3 regions of the Serratia sp. AR11 genome follow, and region 1 is predicted to be linked to each of the others. Evidence: predicted binding sites of a transcription regulator. Region 1 holds the regulator's gene; each other region holds the start of a gene.

Region 1 (4,786 bases):
AGGGGTCGAAGAGACGTTGCAGAAACTGGCGAAGGAGTCTGGTTTTGTTCTGCGTCATAACGTGGTGGAGGCGCATGGCCTGTGTGCGGGTTGCGTTGAGGTAGAAGCCTGTGACAGCAAGCATGACTGCGGCGAACACGATCACAGCATCGCCATCAAGAAGAAATAGGTTGGTTTTTCAGGTACCTCCCTGTACCTGCAGGCTTGGCGTTAAGGGGATAAAAACGCCGGGCCTTTAAAAGTAGCTTGTGGCCGCAATCCGCTGCGGCCCAGCGCGCTACCAGCGATACTTGTTGTGGTCTTCCCAGGATTTAACTTCTTTCTCGGCCGCCTCTTTCTGGTAGCCATAACGTTCCTGAATTTTACCGACAAGCTGTTCGCGTTTCCCTTCAATGACCGTCAGATCGTCATCGGTCAGCTTGCCCCACTGTTCCTTCACTTTCCCTTTAAACTGCTTCCAGTTACCGTCGGCTTGATCTTTGTTCATAACCTCTCCGTTACCTGTGATTAGTCAGTTTTAAACGCCTGTGGCCGGACTTAACTGAGTAATTATTTCGGTCAATCGACCTGAATAAAAGGGTTGTCAGTTCCAATTTATTCCGCCAACCACATGATTAACTATAGCTACAGATAGCGATAAAAAAGAAAAAGTCAGGATAAAAATTCACAAAACAAAGAAAAATCAGTAAAAACCCCAGAAGAACAGTAGTTAAGCGGAAAGAATTTCGCTCAAGAAAATGTAACTTAATATAAACAAAAACATAAGAAAAACTAATTATTACTCATTTTTGACTGTGTCACATCCGCTGTAAACCAGGTCCCTCGCACCCTGTGGCAATGCCAAATCCACCCGAGCGCAAGGCCGCGTAGCGAAAGGAACACCGCCAGCGCCAGCCACAATCCATGGTTGCCCAGTACAGGTAGGGTAAACAGCGTCAGCCCATAACCGGCGGCGGCTACTGCCATGCTGTTACGCATTTCTGCGCCGCGGGTGGCACCAATAAACATGCCGTCCAGCAAATAGCACCATACTCCCACCAACGGCAGCACTACCTGCCACGGCAGATAGTGGCTCGCCAGTGCGCGCAGCTCCGGTAAAGAGGTCAAGGCGGCAATGATTTGCTGCCCGGCAACGGCATAGAGCAGACCAAAGCCCAACGCCACCAGGCAGGCCTGCCGGCAAGCCGCACGCCATACTTTACGCAGTTGGCTATCGTCACGGGCGCCATAGGCATGGCCCGAATGTGCCTCTACCGCGTAGGCGAAACCGTCCAGCGCATAAGCGGTGAAGGTCAGCAAATTCATCAGCACCGCATTTACCGCGACCACCTCGCCGCCCAGCCGGGCACCGAAGATGGTCAGCGAGGCAAAACACAGTTGCAGCAGCAATGAACGCAGCATAATGTCGCGATTCAACGCCAGCAGACGCCGCAGATTACCGCGCCAGGCTTGGCGCAGCATTGGCACAGAAATGCCGCGTATGCGCATCACGCGCCAGGACAGCCATAATCCCAACAGCAGCGTGGCATATTCAGAGATAGCCGTCGCGGTCGCGGCCCCCTGCACGTTCCAGCCCAGTCCCATCACCAGCCAGATATCCAATACGATATTCAGCAGGTTGCCGACAATCAGCAGGATCACCGGTGCGCGCACGTATTGCACGCCAAGCAACCAACCCAGGATCACCATATTGGCCAGCGCCGCCGGGGCGCTCAGCCAGCGGATCTCGAGGAACAAACGAGCCTGTTCCAGCACCGCCCCATCGCCACCGACGATTTTTAGCGCCAACTCAATCAGCGGATAGCGCAGCAACACAATAGCCACCCCGGCCAACACCGCCAGCAGCAACGGCTGCATAAAGGCTCGTGCCAGCCCCTGCGGATTTTGTGCCCCCAACGCCTGAGCAGTCAGCCCGGTGGTGCTCATACGCAGAAACAGCAACAGCATAAACAGGAAGCTGGTGGCCATGGAGCCAACCGCTACGCCACCCAGATAGGTCGGGCTGTCGAGGTGGCCGATGACTGCGGTATCTACCAGCCCAAGCAGCGGCACGGTGATATTGGAGAAAATCATGGGCAGCGCAAGGCGCCACAGGGCTTTATCGGTATCGCTGGTGAAGGCAGAAAGCAGGCGCATAGTGAAATGTTCCCGTGTATACCCGTCATCTTTCAAATTGCAGCGTTGTTATCTGCACTCAGTTATGTGGCCCGTCCATGAGCCACACCCCTTCGGGGCCGCTGCAAACAGCGTTCAAATCTGCTCCCGGCAGATTTGTCACCCCAGTTACTTACCTGAGTAAGCGCCTGGGGATGAGCGAGTTGGCCGCCTAGCTGCAACTTGAAAGCTATAGGGTATATAGTGAATCAGATATGACATCGCCCCAGAACTGGGGCGACTTGAATCAGAGGACGATGTTTGGGCGTGAGGATTAAACCCAGTCGCCATTGCGGATCACACCGACCGCCAGACCTTCAATGGTGAAATTCTGCTGACGCAGATCGACCACAATCGGCTGGAATTCACTGTTTTCCGGCAGCAGCTCAACCACGTTACCGTGTTTTTTCAGGCGCTTGACTGTGACTTCATCTTCAATGCGTGCCACAACCACCTGGCCATTACGCACGTCCTGAGTTTTATGCACCGCCAGCAGATCGCCGTCGAGAATACCGATGTCACGCATCGACATGCCGTTGACCCGCAGCAGGAAATCCGCGCTCGGTTTGAACAGGGATGGATCGACCTTGTAGTGCCCTTCGATATGCTGCTGCGCCAGCAGCGGCTCACCGGCAGCGACACGGCCAATCAGCGGTAAACCCTCTTCATCTTCCATCAGCAGGCGAATGCCGCGCGAAGCGCCGGAGATAATCTCGATAACGCCTTTACGCGCCAGCGCTTTCAGGTGTTCTTCTGCGGCATTTGGCGAACGGAACCCCAGACGCATGGCGATCTCGGCGCGCGTTGGCGGCATGCCAGTGGACGAAATATGATCGCGAATCAGATCATAGACCTCTTGCTGTCTGGTAGTTAGTGCTTTCATTCCGCCCCCTGTTTGTTTATACAGTCTTGCTGTGAGTATATACAGGTAACTGCGGCTTGGGAACCGAAGAGTGAATAAAAATCAGGGATTAGCGACACCTGTCGCAACGCAACGCCGCCACTCAGGCAAAGTGCTGCCACAGCACCGACCCCCAGACAAACAGCGCCAAAATAATCGCCAGCGAAACCGCCGCCGAGCCCATATCCTTTGCCCGACCGGAAAGCTCGTGATGCTCAGTCCCTACCCGATCGACAATCGCCTCAATCGCGCTGTTCAGGATTTCGACGATCATCACCAACAGCACCGATCCGATCAGTAAAATGCGCGCTATCGCACCCACGTCCAGCCAAATCGCCAGTATGATAGCCAGCACGGTCGCCACCAATTCCTGGCGGAATGCCGCTTCGTGCTGCCAGGCAGCGGAAAAGCCTTTATAAGAGTAGCCGGCGGCTTTAATAATACGGGTCAGGCCGGTTGCTTGGTTTGCCATGTTTTTTAGTGCCTTTAGCAGAGATAAGTCATAATTAAACAGTCTAGGCCAGGAAACTCTCCCGGCTCTCGGTTTTCCAACACCACAGATCTGCTACCCGGTTTCTGGTATGCTTGCGGCGCATTGCTAACAAGAGGCTTCACGTTGTTATGTCAGGTTGGCGTAAAATTTATTATAAACTATTGAATTTACCACTCAAACTGTTGGTAAGAAGTAAGGTTATCCCTTCAGATCCGGTCACGGAGTTAGGGTTGGATCCCTCACGGCCGATTTTGTATGTTTTACCTTATAATTCCAAGGCGGATTTGCTGACGCTGCGCACCCAGTGCCTGGCGCAAGATCTGCCCGACCCCCTCAATCCGCTGGAGATAGACGGCACCGTGCTGCCAAGCCACGTGTTTATTCACGACGGCCCGCGCGTATTCCGCTACTACACGCCGAAAGAAGAGTCGGTAAAACTGTTCCACGACTATCTGGACCTGCACCGCAGTAATCCGGATCTCGACATTCAGATGCTGCCGGTTTCGGTGATGTTTGGCCGCTCTCCGGGGCGCGAAGGTCACGGCACACCGCATCTGCGTCTGCTGAATGGCGTGCAGAAATTCTTCGCCGTGCTGTGGCTCGGCCGCGACAGCTTTGTCCGTTTTTCCAATACCGTTTCGCTGCGCCGCATGGCCACCGAGCACGGTACGGACAAAATCATTGCGCAGAAACTGGCTCGCGTAGCACGCATGCACTTCTCGCGTCAGCGTCTGGCCGCCGTCGGCCCAAGCCTGCCGGCCCGTCAGGACCTGTTCAACAAGCTGTTGGCGTCCAAGGCGATCGAAAAAGCGGTCGAAGACGAAGCTCGCAGCAAGAAGATTTCCCACGAAAAAGCCCAGCAGAATGCCATTGCGCTGATGGAAGAGATCGCTGCCGACTTCTCTTACGAGACGGTGCGCCTTTCCGATCGCGTGCTGAGCTGGACCTGGAACCGACTGTATCAAGGTATCAACGTCACAAACGCCGAACGCGTGCGTCAGTTGGCGCAGGACGGCCACGAGATTGTTTATGTACCCTGCCACCGCAGCCACATGGACTACCTGCTGCTGTCCTACGTGCTGTATCACCAGGGTCTGGTGCCACCGCATATTGCTGCCGGTATCAATCTCAACTTCTGGCCGGCCGGGCCGATCTTCCGTCGCCTGGGCGCTTTCTTTATCCGCCGCACCTTCAAAGGCAACAAACTGTACTCGACGGTATTCCGTGAATACCTCGGC
Region 2 (4,786 bases), 2.5 Mb from region 1:
GACAGTTTCGTCACAGTGATATTCTGTTTCGTTTCCAACGCTTGCTCAGCATGCAGGCTCGCGCCTGTCAGCAGTTGGCACAGTCGATTTTGCTGCGGCAAAAGTATCAGCACAATCTTCGTTTCGAACCGGTCTTTGGCCGTATTGAAGAAGCACTGACTCGCATTGCCATCACCCCGGAAAACCGTGAGCTGACCAAAGCACTCTCGCACCTGTTGAAAAATTTGCGCGCGATTGACGCCCAACTGGCAAATATTGAGTCCGAGCAGGCACTGGCCAGTGGCCTGACGGAAGAGAATAGTCTGTCGGATGACCGGCTCACCGGCTGGAGCGATATCCGCCTGCGTATCAGCCGCCATCTGACACCTCAGTCTGCCTTGTTCCGTCATGCCATCCGTATGTCAGTGGTACTGTGCGTGGGCTACGCCTTTATTCAGTTTACCGGCATGCAGCACGGTTATTGGATCCTGTTAACCAGCCTGTTTGTCTGCCAACCCAATTACAACGCCACGCGACGCAGGCTGGCGCTTCGAATTATCGGCACGCTGGCCGGCATTCTCGTTGGCCTACCGATCCTCTATTTTGTGCCCTCGCTGGAAGGCCAGATGGTGCTTATCGTCATCAGCGGCGTTCTATTCTTCGCCTTTCGAACCGTGCAATACGCACATGCCACCATGTTTATCACCCTGCTGGTATTGCTGTGCTTTAACTTGCTGGGTGAGGGTTTTGAAGTGGCCGCGCCTCGGGTTTATGACACGATTCTGGGATGTGCCATCGCCTGGGCGGCAGTCAGTTTTATCTGGCCAGACTGGAAATTCCGCCAATTACCGGCAGTTGTCAGTAAAACGCTGAATGCCAACTGCCGTTATCTGGATGCCATTCTGGTGCAATATCATCAGGGTAAAGACAACGGCCTTCCTTATCGTATCGCTCGCCGGGATGCACACAACAGTGATGCGGAGCTGGCTTCGGTGATATCAAATATGTCTGCCGATCCAAAAGCAAATAAAGAAGTTCAGGAAGCCGCCTTCCGCCTGTTGTGTTTAAACCACACCTTGTTGAGTTATATCTCTGCGTTGGGTGCACATCGTGAGCGTCTGAATAACCCCGCTACGCTGGACCTGTTAAATGATGCAGTTTGTTATGTCGATGGTGCCCTGCACCAGGAAGAACTCGACGACCGGCGCATCACTCAGGCGTTGGAAAGCCTGGCTGAACGAATTGTGCACGCTGCGCCGGAGCCGGAAAGCAAAGATCAATTGGTGTTGCAGCAAATTGGGCTGGTCATCGAGTTGCTGCCGGAGCTTACCATGCTGAATGCGCAAATCGGCAAATCGGCTTGATCACCCGGGGCCTTTTATCAGGCCCCGGACTCCCGGATTATGTCCGTGACTAAGTAACGACATGGTACGTTCAAACCAATTCGTCAGCTCACTGCGCATTTCCGAGGGTAAAGCGGCATGATGATAGCCGGCGATAGCCCCTCCCAGAGAAAGCAGTAGCCGCAATCCTAAATTGCGTTGCTGTTGCAACATTCGAAGATAACTGCGTTTGGCACCGTTCAGGCGCAAATCATAAACATTATGAATGCCCGCCCGCCAAAGTAACCGTTCCATATTGATGTCGATGTTCGGCAAGGTTTTCAGCCGTCCCTGGTTATCCGTTTTAACCTTGAGTTCCCGGCGCGCTTCCCGAATAGCCTGCCAGGCTAACCCCACAAGTTCCCTCCTGTCGCGCCACAGCGTTTCATCAACCCAGTAATAACGCATGGTAATAGGTACCCCTCGTTTGGAGTACACCATATTAACCATTCCGCGAGACCGAAAAGTAGGCTCCAGGCTATCCGTCGCACGAAGATACAGCTCCCCTTCTGCAATCACAGCGAACATGACGCCATCGGCCAGCAGCCCATAACCGCCAAATTGCGAGCGTGTAGTAATGCCGCCTAATGCGTAAAAATACGCTTTGGCCTGCACGATCCTTCCACTTGATGTCCCTTTCATAGCGTTCTCCTTGTGTAGATTAGTGTTCTATCATTCCCCACATCAATGAAATAAAAGTAACGTGAACAAGTAATTAGAAAAATACGCACTATCTGCAGTCATGCCAATCACAAACGTCCGGTGTATGAAAAATGATCGCAATTATGCGAGGTACTACGAAGATTTGAGTTGATCTTAATCACAACTGGATGTACTGTATAAACATACAGTGACACTACGGGCGGGATACTTTATGCGTACTCAATCACTCTACAATACCCATTTCAGCCACACCTCTTTTGCGGTGAGTAATGCTGCAGAGAGCACGAATGCCGGCAAAGAGAATGGCCTTATCAGTGAACTTGTTTACAACGAGCATCAGCCCGCAGTGGTACAATTATTGTTGCCTCTGCTGCAGCAGTTGGGTATGCAGTCACGCTGGTTGTTATGGCTGACGCCTCAGCAAAAACTGAGTAAGTTATGGCTACAACAATCCGGCTTGCCGGTTGGAAAAGTGGTGCAGCTGAGCCAAATTAACTCGCTGGACACGGTTGAAGCGATGGAAAAAGCGCTGCTGACGGGTAACTACAGTGTAGTACTTGGATGGCTGCCCGATCTTACAGAAGAAGATCGTCTAAAATTAAGGCGTGCGGCAGAATTAGGTAACGCTTATGGGTTCATTATGCGTCCTCAACGTGACATAAACCCGGTTCACGGACACTGTTCCACCCTAAAAATTCACTCTTCTTTGTATCATTAAGTAAATTTAGGATTTTTCCCATCATTTTCATCTCCCTGTAAGGGAACCTTTATGGGATCAGGGACAAAGCGAGTGTGGCTGCGGTTCCGCGGCCCAAAACCAGGGTTAAAATGTTCGTTTTTTTCCCGGTTAATGTTAGTAAATATGTATATTTCTGCGTTTTTTTTTAGAGCTTTATCACATCACACTTGTAACTTTCGCGCCACGTTGTAGACTTTACATCGCCAAGGTTGCTCTATAACGCCAGATAAACTGGCAGAGTAACAAACGAGGGCTCAAACCTTGGCGAAGGAATTTAACCAAGGGCTTAAAACAGCTTTAAAGCTCATTGCCTATTTGGATGATAACGAGGCGCAAAATGAAAAAGACAGCTATCGCATTAGCAGTGGCACTGGCTGGTTTCGCTACCGTAGCGCAAGCCGCCCCAAAAGATAATACCTGGTACACTGGTGCTAAACTGGGCTGGTCCCAGTACCATGACACTGGTTTCTACGGCAACGGTTACCAGAATGGTATCGGCAATGGTCCGACCCATAAAGATCAACTGGGTGCTGGCGCGTTCCTGGGTTACCAGGCGAACCAATACCTGGGCTTCGAGCTGGGCTATGACTGGCTTGGCCGTATGCCTTACAAAGGCAGCGTGAACAACGGTGCTTTCAAAGCGCAGGGCGTTCAACTGGCCGCTAAACTGAGCTACCCAATCATGGACGATCTGGACATCTACACTCGTCTGGGCGGCATGGTATGGCGTGCAGATTCCAAAGCTAACTACGGTAACGGCACTCGTCTGAGCGATCACGACACTGGCGTTTCTCCGTTGGCAGCAGTTGGTGTTGAATACGCACTGACCAAAAACTGGGCTACCCGCCTGGACTACCAATTCGTTAGCAACATCGGTGATGCAGGTACTGTCGGCGCACGTCCAGACAACACCATGCTGAGCCTGGGTGTTTCTTACCGTTTCGGTCAGGATGATGTTGTTGCTCCAGCACCAGCTCCAGCTCCGGCTCCAGTTGTTGAAACCAAGCGTTTCACTCTGAAGTCTGACGTGCTGTTCAACTTCAACAAATCTACCCTGAAAGCAGAAGGCCAACAGGCTCTTGACCAGCTGTACACTCAGCTGAGCGCAATGGATCCTAAAGATGGTTCTGCTGTAGTTCTGGGTTACACCGACGCCGTTGGTTCTGACCAGTACAACCAGAAACTGTCTGAAAAACGCGCACAAAGCGTTGTTGATTACCTGGTATCTAAAGGTATCCCTTCAGAAAAAATCTCTGCACGTGGTATGGGCGAAGCTGATTCCGTCACTGGCAACACCTGTGGCTACAAAGCTGGTCGTGCTACCAAAGCACAGATCGCTTGCCTGGCACCAGATCGTCGCGTAGAGATCGAAGTTAAAGGTATCAAAGACGTTGTAACTCAGCCACAAGGCTAAGCTACCACTCTTAGTAAAAAACCCCGCAATGCGGGGTTTTTTTTCGACTAAATCAAGTGGTGTAAGCAACAAAGAGCCGCTTCCCTTGCAGGTAACTGGCTGGCTAGCGGGTTTATTCTTTGTCTTTACCTAGAATAGCTTTTAAATCTTGCTTCAATGATGACATCTGGCTGGCATACTTCTCTTTACGTTCCGCATCTTCGATCAACTGCACCACTGTTTCTGATAGAGTCACCCCACGGCGACGGGCCAGCGCGGCCAAACGCTGCCAAACCAGAAACTCCAGATCGATAGATTTTTTACGCGTATGTTGGTGTTCTGCGTTAAAATGACGTTTACGTCGTGCGCGGATAGTTTGCTTCATCCGGTTATCCAGTTCCGGATTCATATGGTGACTAATCCACGTCAGCACTTTTACCGGCTCATTTTCCAGCTTCAGCAGCTCGTCAATGGCTTCCTGAGCAACGCTGTTTTCAATGTGGCGGGTAATAGCTTCCCCTTCCCGGTGCTTTTTCACCAGGTACTTCCATTTCCAACCGCTCTCCAGATTTTCCAGTTGCTGATATTTCATCGTGAGCTCTTCAGTGACCGCGTAACTTTATTAAGCAT
Region 3 (4,786 bases), 2.0 Mb from region 1:
AATGCTCTGCAGATGGAAGATATCGCACCGGAACCACGCCGCCAGCAGATTGCTGAACTGCGCGGCCTGTTGGCGAAAATCGAAGGTAACGATGCACGCCAACTGGCGACCGACGCCGATTATCTGGTAGATAAGTCCATCTGGTTGATTGGCGGCGATGGCTGGGCTTACGACATCGGGTTCGGTGGGTTGGATCACGTCCTCAGCCTGACCGAGAACGTCAACGTACTGGTGCTGGATACCCAATGTTACTCCAACACCGGTGGCCAACAGTCGAAAGCTACCCCGCTGGGTGCCGTCACCAAGTTCGGTGAGCACGGCAAGCGCAAGGCGCGTAAGGATCTGGGCGTCAGCATGATGATGTACGGCCATGTGTATGTGGCGCAGATCTCGCTGGGTGCGCAGCTCAACCAGACGGTGAAAGCGATTCAGGAGGCCGAGGCCTATCCCGGCCCATCACTGATTATCGCCTACAGCCCCTGCGAAGAGCACGGCTACGATCTGGCGCTCAGTCACGACCAAATGAAACAGTTGACCGCCACCGGTTTCTGGCCGCTGTACCGCTTCGATCCACGCCGTGCCGATGAGGGCAAAGCTGCGCTGGCGCTGGACTCCCGGCCGCCAAACAGCAACCTGACCGAAACGCTGCTGAAAGAACAGCGCTTCCGCCGCCTGAACTCGCAGCAGCCGGAGGTCGCCAGCGCGCTGTATCAGGCCGCAGAGAAAGAGCTGAAGGAGAAGTACGACTTCCTCAGCCTGCTGGCCGGCAAAGGGGAAAAATCCTCCGCCGAGTAAATCATCGGGGCGCGACCGGTTCGCGCCCCGCTTCCAGCCAGCTTTGCCGCTGTGCCTCTTTCACCGCCCCCCGCACGTAGCTCGCCTTTCCCGGCTGATAAAAAACGTTTCCGGGCGTAAAAACACCGCTACATTCGGCCCTGCAAGCCACACCCTAAAAATTTTCCGAGAGGATCATCTTGCCCAACAAGGGGATAGCTGTGGATCCTCTCGCCCTTGACTTTCTTTATGGTTGTAATGGCTAAAACTCGCCTATACTGTATATAAAAACAGTATAGAGAAATGCACCATGAAACACTTTTTCCCCACACCAACCCCAGAGAAACAGTTCATTCCGCTTTACGCCGATAACGTCCCGGCGGGCTTTCCCAGCCCGGCGCAAGACTATATACACGCGCGAATCGACCTCAACGAGTACTGCATTAGCCACCCTTCGGCAACTTACTTTCTGATCGCTTCAGGAGAAAGCATGATCGAAGCCGGGATCACCGACGGATCCATGCTGGTGGTCGATCGCAGTATTGGTGCCTGTCACGGCGATATCGTGATCGCCAGCATCGCAGGCGAGTTCACGGTTAAGCGCCTGTGCCTGCATCCTGTCAAACAACTTGAGCCGATGAACCCGACATTCAGGCCGATACCGCTCCCGGATGATGGTGCGGAACTGGACATTGTCGGCGTGGTGGTTTCAACCATCACCAGGCTGAAATAATGTACGCCCTGGCCGATGTAAACAACTTCTATGCAAGTTGTGAAACGCTGTGGCGTCCGGACCTGCGTGGCCGACCGATTGTTGTTCTGTCGAACAACGACGGCTGTGTGGTGGCGCAGAGCAAAGAGGCAAAGGCCCTGGGCCTGAAAACAGGCGCGCCCTATTTCAAAATAAAACACGACTTTGAGCGTGCCGGGGGTATCGCATTCAGCAGCAACTACGAGCTGTACGCCGATATGTCGATGCGAGTGATGGCCGTGCTCGAAGAAATGGCACCGCGGACCGAAATGTACTCTATCGACGAAAGCTTCCTGGAGCTTGCCGGGGTACAAAATTGTGTCGATTTGGCCACCTTTGGGCATCAGGTTCGCGCCCGCGTTTTGCGATGCACCGGCCTCACCGTCGGCGTCGGTATTGCCCAGACCAAGACGCTGGCAAAGTTGGCGAACTACGCGGCGAAAAAATGGAGTCAGACCCAAGGCGTGGTTGACCTTTCCAACCAGGAGCGGCAGCGAAAACTAATGGATAAAGTACCGGTAGCAGAAGTCTGGGGCATCGGGCGGCGCATAACCAAAGAATTGCAAAATATGGGGATCAAAAGCGCACTGCAGCTGGCGGACGCAAGCACCACGATGATCCGCAAGCATTTCAGCGTGGTGGTTGAACGCACGGTGCGTGAACTGCGTGGTGAACCCTGTTTGTCACTTGAGGAGTTTGCCCCCACCAAACAGCAAATCATTTGCAGCAGATCATTTGGCGAACGCGTCACTGAATACCAGGATATGCATCAGGCGATCTGCATGCACGCTTCCCGCTCGGCAGAAAAACTGCGTGCAGAACACCAGTATTGCCGGAATATCAATGCATGGGTTAAAACCAGCCCCTTCTCGGCCAATGAAAAGTATTACGGCAACACCGCGAGCATCAGGCTCAATACGCCCACGCAAGATACGCGCGACATCATCGCCGCTGCGATTCGATGCCTTGATAAGATATGGCAGCCCGGCCACCGCTATCTAAAAGCCGGCGTTATGCTACAAGACTTTTACTCACAAGGCGTCGCTCAGTTGGACCTCTTCGATGAGTATCAGCCACGGCCTAACAGCGCACGCTTAATGGCCGCGTTGGATAAAATCAATCAGTCCTGGCATGCCGGGATCTGGTTTGCCGGGCAAGGAAACCAACAGACATGGTCGATGAAACGCGAGTTTCTCTCTCCCGCTTACACCACGCGGGTGGCAGATTTGCCGCGTGCCCGCGTGTACTGAGGCAAGCAAACCGCATTTGCTATCCGGAGCGGATGGATGAAATACCCAAGCAGCCCATAGAATGCTAAACTCGCTGCCTAAAACTTTATGCCCATAGTGCCCCCAATTGAGAACGAGCACGATTTAAATGTCAGAACAACAAACAGTTAGTCAAAAAGAGCAGTACAATCTGAACAAATTGCAAAAGCGCCTGCGTCGTAACGTGGGTCAGGCGATCGCCGATTTCAACATGATTGAGGAAGGCGACCGCATCATGGTTTGCCTGTCCGGCGGCAAAGACAGCTACACCATGCTGGAGATTTTGCGCAACCTGCAGCAAAGCGCCCCGGTCAATTTCTCACTGGTTGCGGTCAACCTCGATCAGAAACAACCCGGTTTCCCCGAGCATATTCTGCCGGCCTATCTGGAAAGCCTGGGGGTGGAATACCAGATTGTTGAGGAAAACACCTACAGCATCGTCAAGGACAAGATCCCTGAGGGCAAAACCACCTGCTCACTGTGTTCACGCCTGCGCCGCGGCATTCTTTACCGCACCGCTACCGAGCTGGGGGCCACCAAAATTGCCCTTGGCCACCACCGCGATGATATTCTGCAGACTCTGTTCCTCAACATGTTCTACGGCGGCAAGCTGAAAGGCATGCCACCCAAGCTGATGAGCGACGATGGCAAACACGTGGTCATTCGCCCGCTGGCTTACTGCCGTGAAAAAGACATCGAACGGTTCTCGGTCGCCAAAGGCTTCCCGATTATCCCGTGCAACCTGTGCGGCTCGCAGCCCAACCTGCAACGCCAGGTGATTGGCGACATGCTGCGCGACTGGGATAAACGTTATCCGGGCCGGCTGGAAACCATGTTCAGCGCGATGCAAAACGTAGTGCCTTCGCACCTGAGTGACTACAACCTTTTTGATTTCAAAGGGATTCACCACGGCAGCGAAGTGGTTGACGGTGGCGATCTGGCCTTTGACCGTGAAGATATTCCAATGCAGCCGATCGGCTGGCAGCCGGAAGATGCGGATGAAGCCGCCCCGGTACGTTTAGACGTACTCGAGATCAAGTAAGTCGTTATTCCGCCCGCACGCTGTGGGCGGAAATTTCCCTTCATCAGTTTTCGATCCCGCTCGCAATTTCAGCAGAATTCATCGGACAGTGCCGTTTTTATCCTATACTGTGTTTTTATACAGTCACTGGAGATTACCGATGAACATCACCCCTTGCTTGTCTCACGTTTCTCTCGGCAGCAATCATTTTGACGCCGCAGCCGACTTCTACGATCGCACTCTTGCCGCGCTAGGTTGCCGGCGGGTGTTGGAACACCCTGGCGCCATTGGCTATGGGCGTGACTATCCGGAGTTCTGGTTGCAGGTACCGATCGACGGTAAACCGGCCACTACCGGCAATGGCCTGCACGTGGGTTTTTTCGCCACCAGCAAACAGCAGGTCGATGATTTTTACCGCCAGGCGCTGCAGGCCGGTGCGACAGATGAAGGTGCCCCCGGCTCACGGCCACACTATGGCGAAGCCTATTACGGCTGCTTTGTTCGGGATCTGGACGGACATAAGATCGAGGCCAGTTTCTGGGATGAGAGTGCGGCCTGACGGGCAAATTGCAGACAAAAAAATGCCGGTGATTAAACCGGCATCGTATGAATCAATGTGCTATGCAGTAATTCTAAATATAAGAAAGTAAGACAATTATGGAGCACAACGCCCATCGCTTGACGTTGCATTCACCTGCGAGATAGATCATGCCCCATTTCCCTCCGGTAAAAGTTGATATCGCTCAATGTTAACCGGGTTATCAGCGTTTTTTGGCTACAGCCAGCGGCGTCGCTTCAGCCACCAGCCCAGGCCGAACACCAATCCGGTCAGCGTCAGGCAAAACGTAGCAAAACCCAAAGGGTTGCCGCCGCCTGGAATGCCGCCCAGGTTAACGCCGAACAACCCGGTCAAAAAGGTCGTCGGCAAAAACACCATCGCCAATAATGACATGGTGTAGGTTCGGCGGTTCA

The links. The regulator LexA, encoded in region 1, represses DNA repair genes until DNA is damaged. The targets are predictions, from matches to a motif close to TNCTGTATGTACATACAGNA.
Region 2: the regulator LexA is predicted to act here: its motif matches at 2,195-2,214, upstream of sulA (SOS-induced cell division inhibitor SulA).
Region 3: the regulator LexA is predicted to act here: its motif matches at 1,051-1,070, upstream of umuD (translesion error-prone DNA polymerase V autoproteolytic subunit).

The regions. Positions count from the first base shown of each region.
Region 1 is NZ_CM150739.1:4,978,530-4,983,315, forward strand. It holds gene zur (zinc uptake transcriptional repressor Zur) at 1-169, shown strand, start outside; gene ACSOSI_RS23515 (CsbD family protein) at 278-487, opposite strand; gene dinF (MATE family efflux transporter DinF) at 772-2,136, opposite strand; gene lexA (transcriptional repressor LexA) at 2,429-3,037, opposite strand; gene ACSOSI_RS23530 (diacylglycerol kinase) at 3,159-3,527, opposite strand; gene plsB (glycerol-3-phosphate 1-O-acyltransferase PlsB) at 3,677-4,786, shown strand, end outside.
Region 2 is NZ_CM150739.1:1,956,951-1,961,736, reverse strand. It holds gene yccS (YccS family putative transporter) at 1-1,343, shown strand, start outside; gene ACSOSI_RS09295 (TfoX/Sxy family protein) at 1,344-2,003, opposite strand; gene sulA (SOS-induced cell division inhibitor SulA) at 2,236-2,742, shown strand; gene ompA (porin OmpA) at 3,101-4,177, shown strand; gene matP (macrodomain Ter protein MatP) at 4,290-4,748, opposite strand.
Region 3 is NZ_CM150739.1:2,946,778-2,951,563, forward strand. It holds gene nifJ (pyruvate:ferredoxin (flavodoxin) oxidoreductase) at 1-795, shown strand, start outside; gene umuD (translesion error-prone DNA polymerase V autoproteolytic subunit) at 1,085-1,507, shown strand; gene umuC (translesion error-prone DNA polymerase V subunit UmuC) at 1,507-2,775, shown strand; gene ttcA (tRNA 2-thiocytidine(32) synthetase TtcA) at 2,903-3,835, shown strand; gene ACSOSI_RS13910 (VOC family protein) at 3,975-4,373, shown strand; gene zntB (zinc transporter ZntB) at 4,590-4,786, opposite strand, start outside.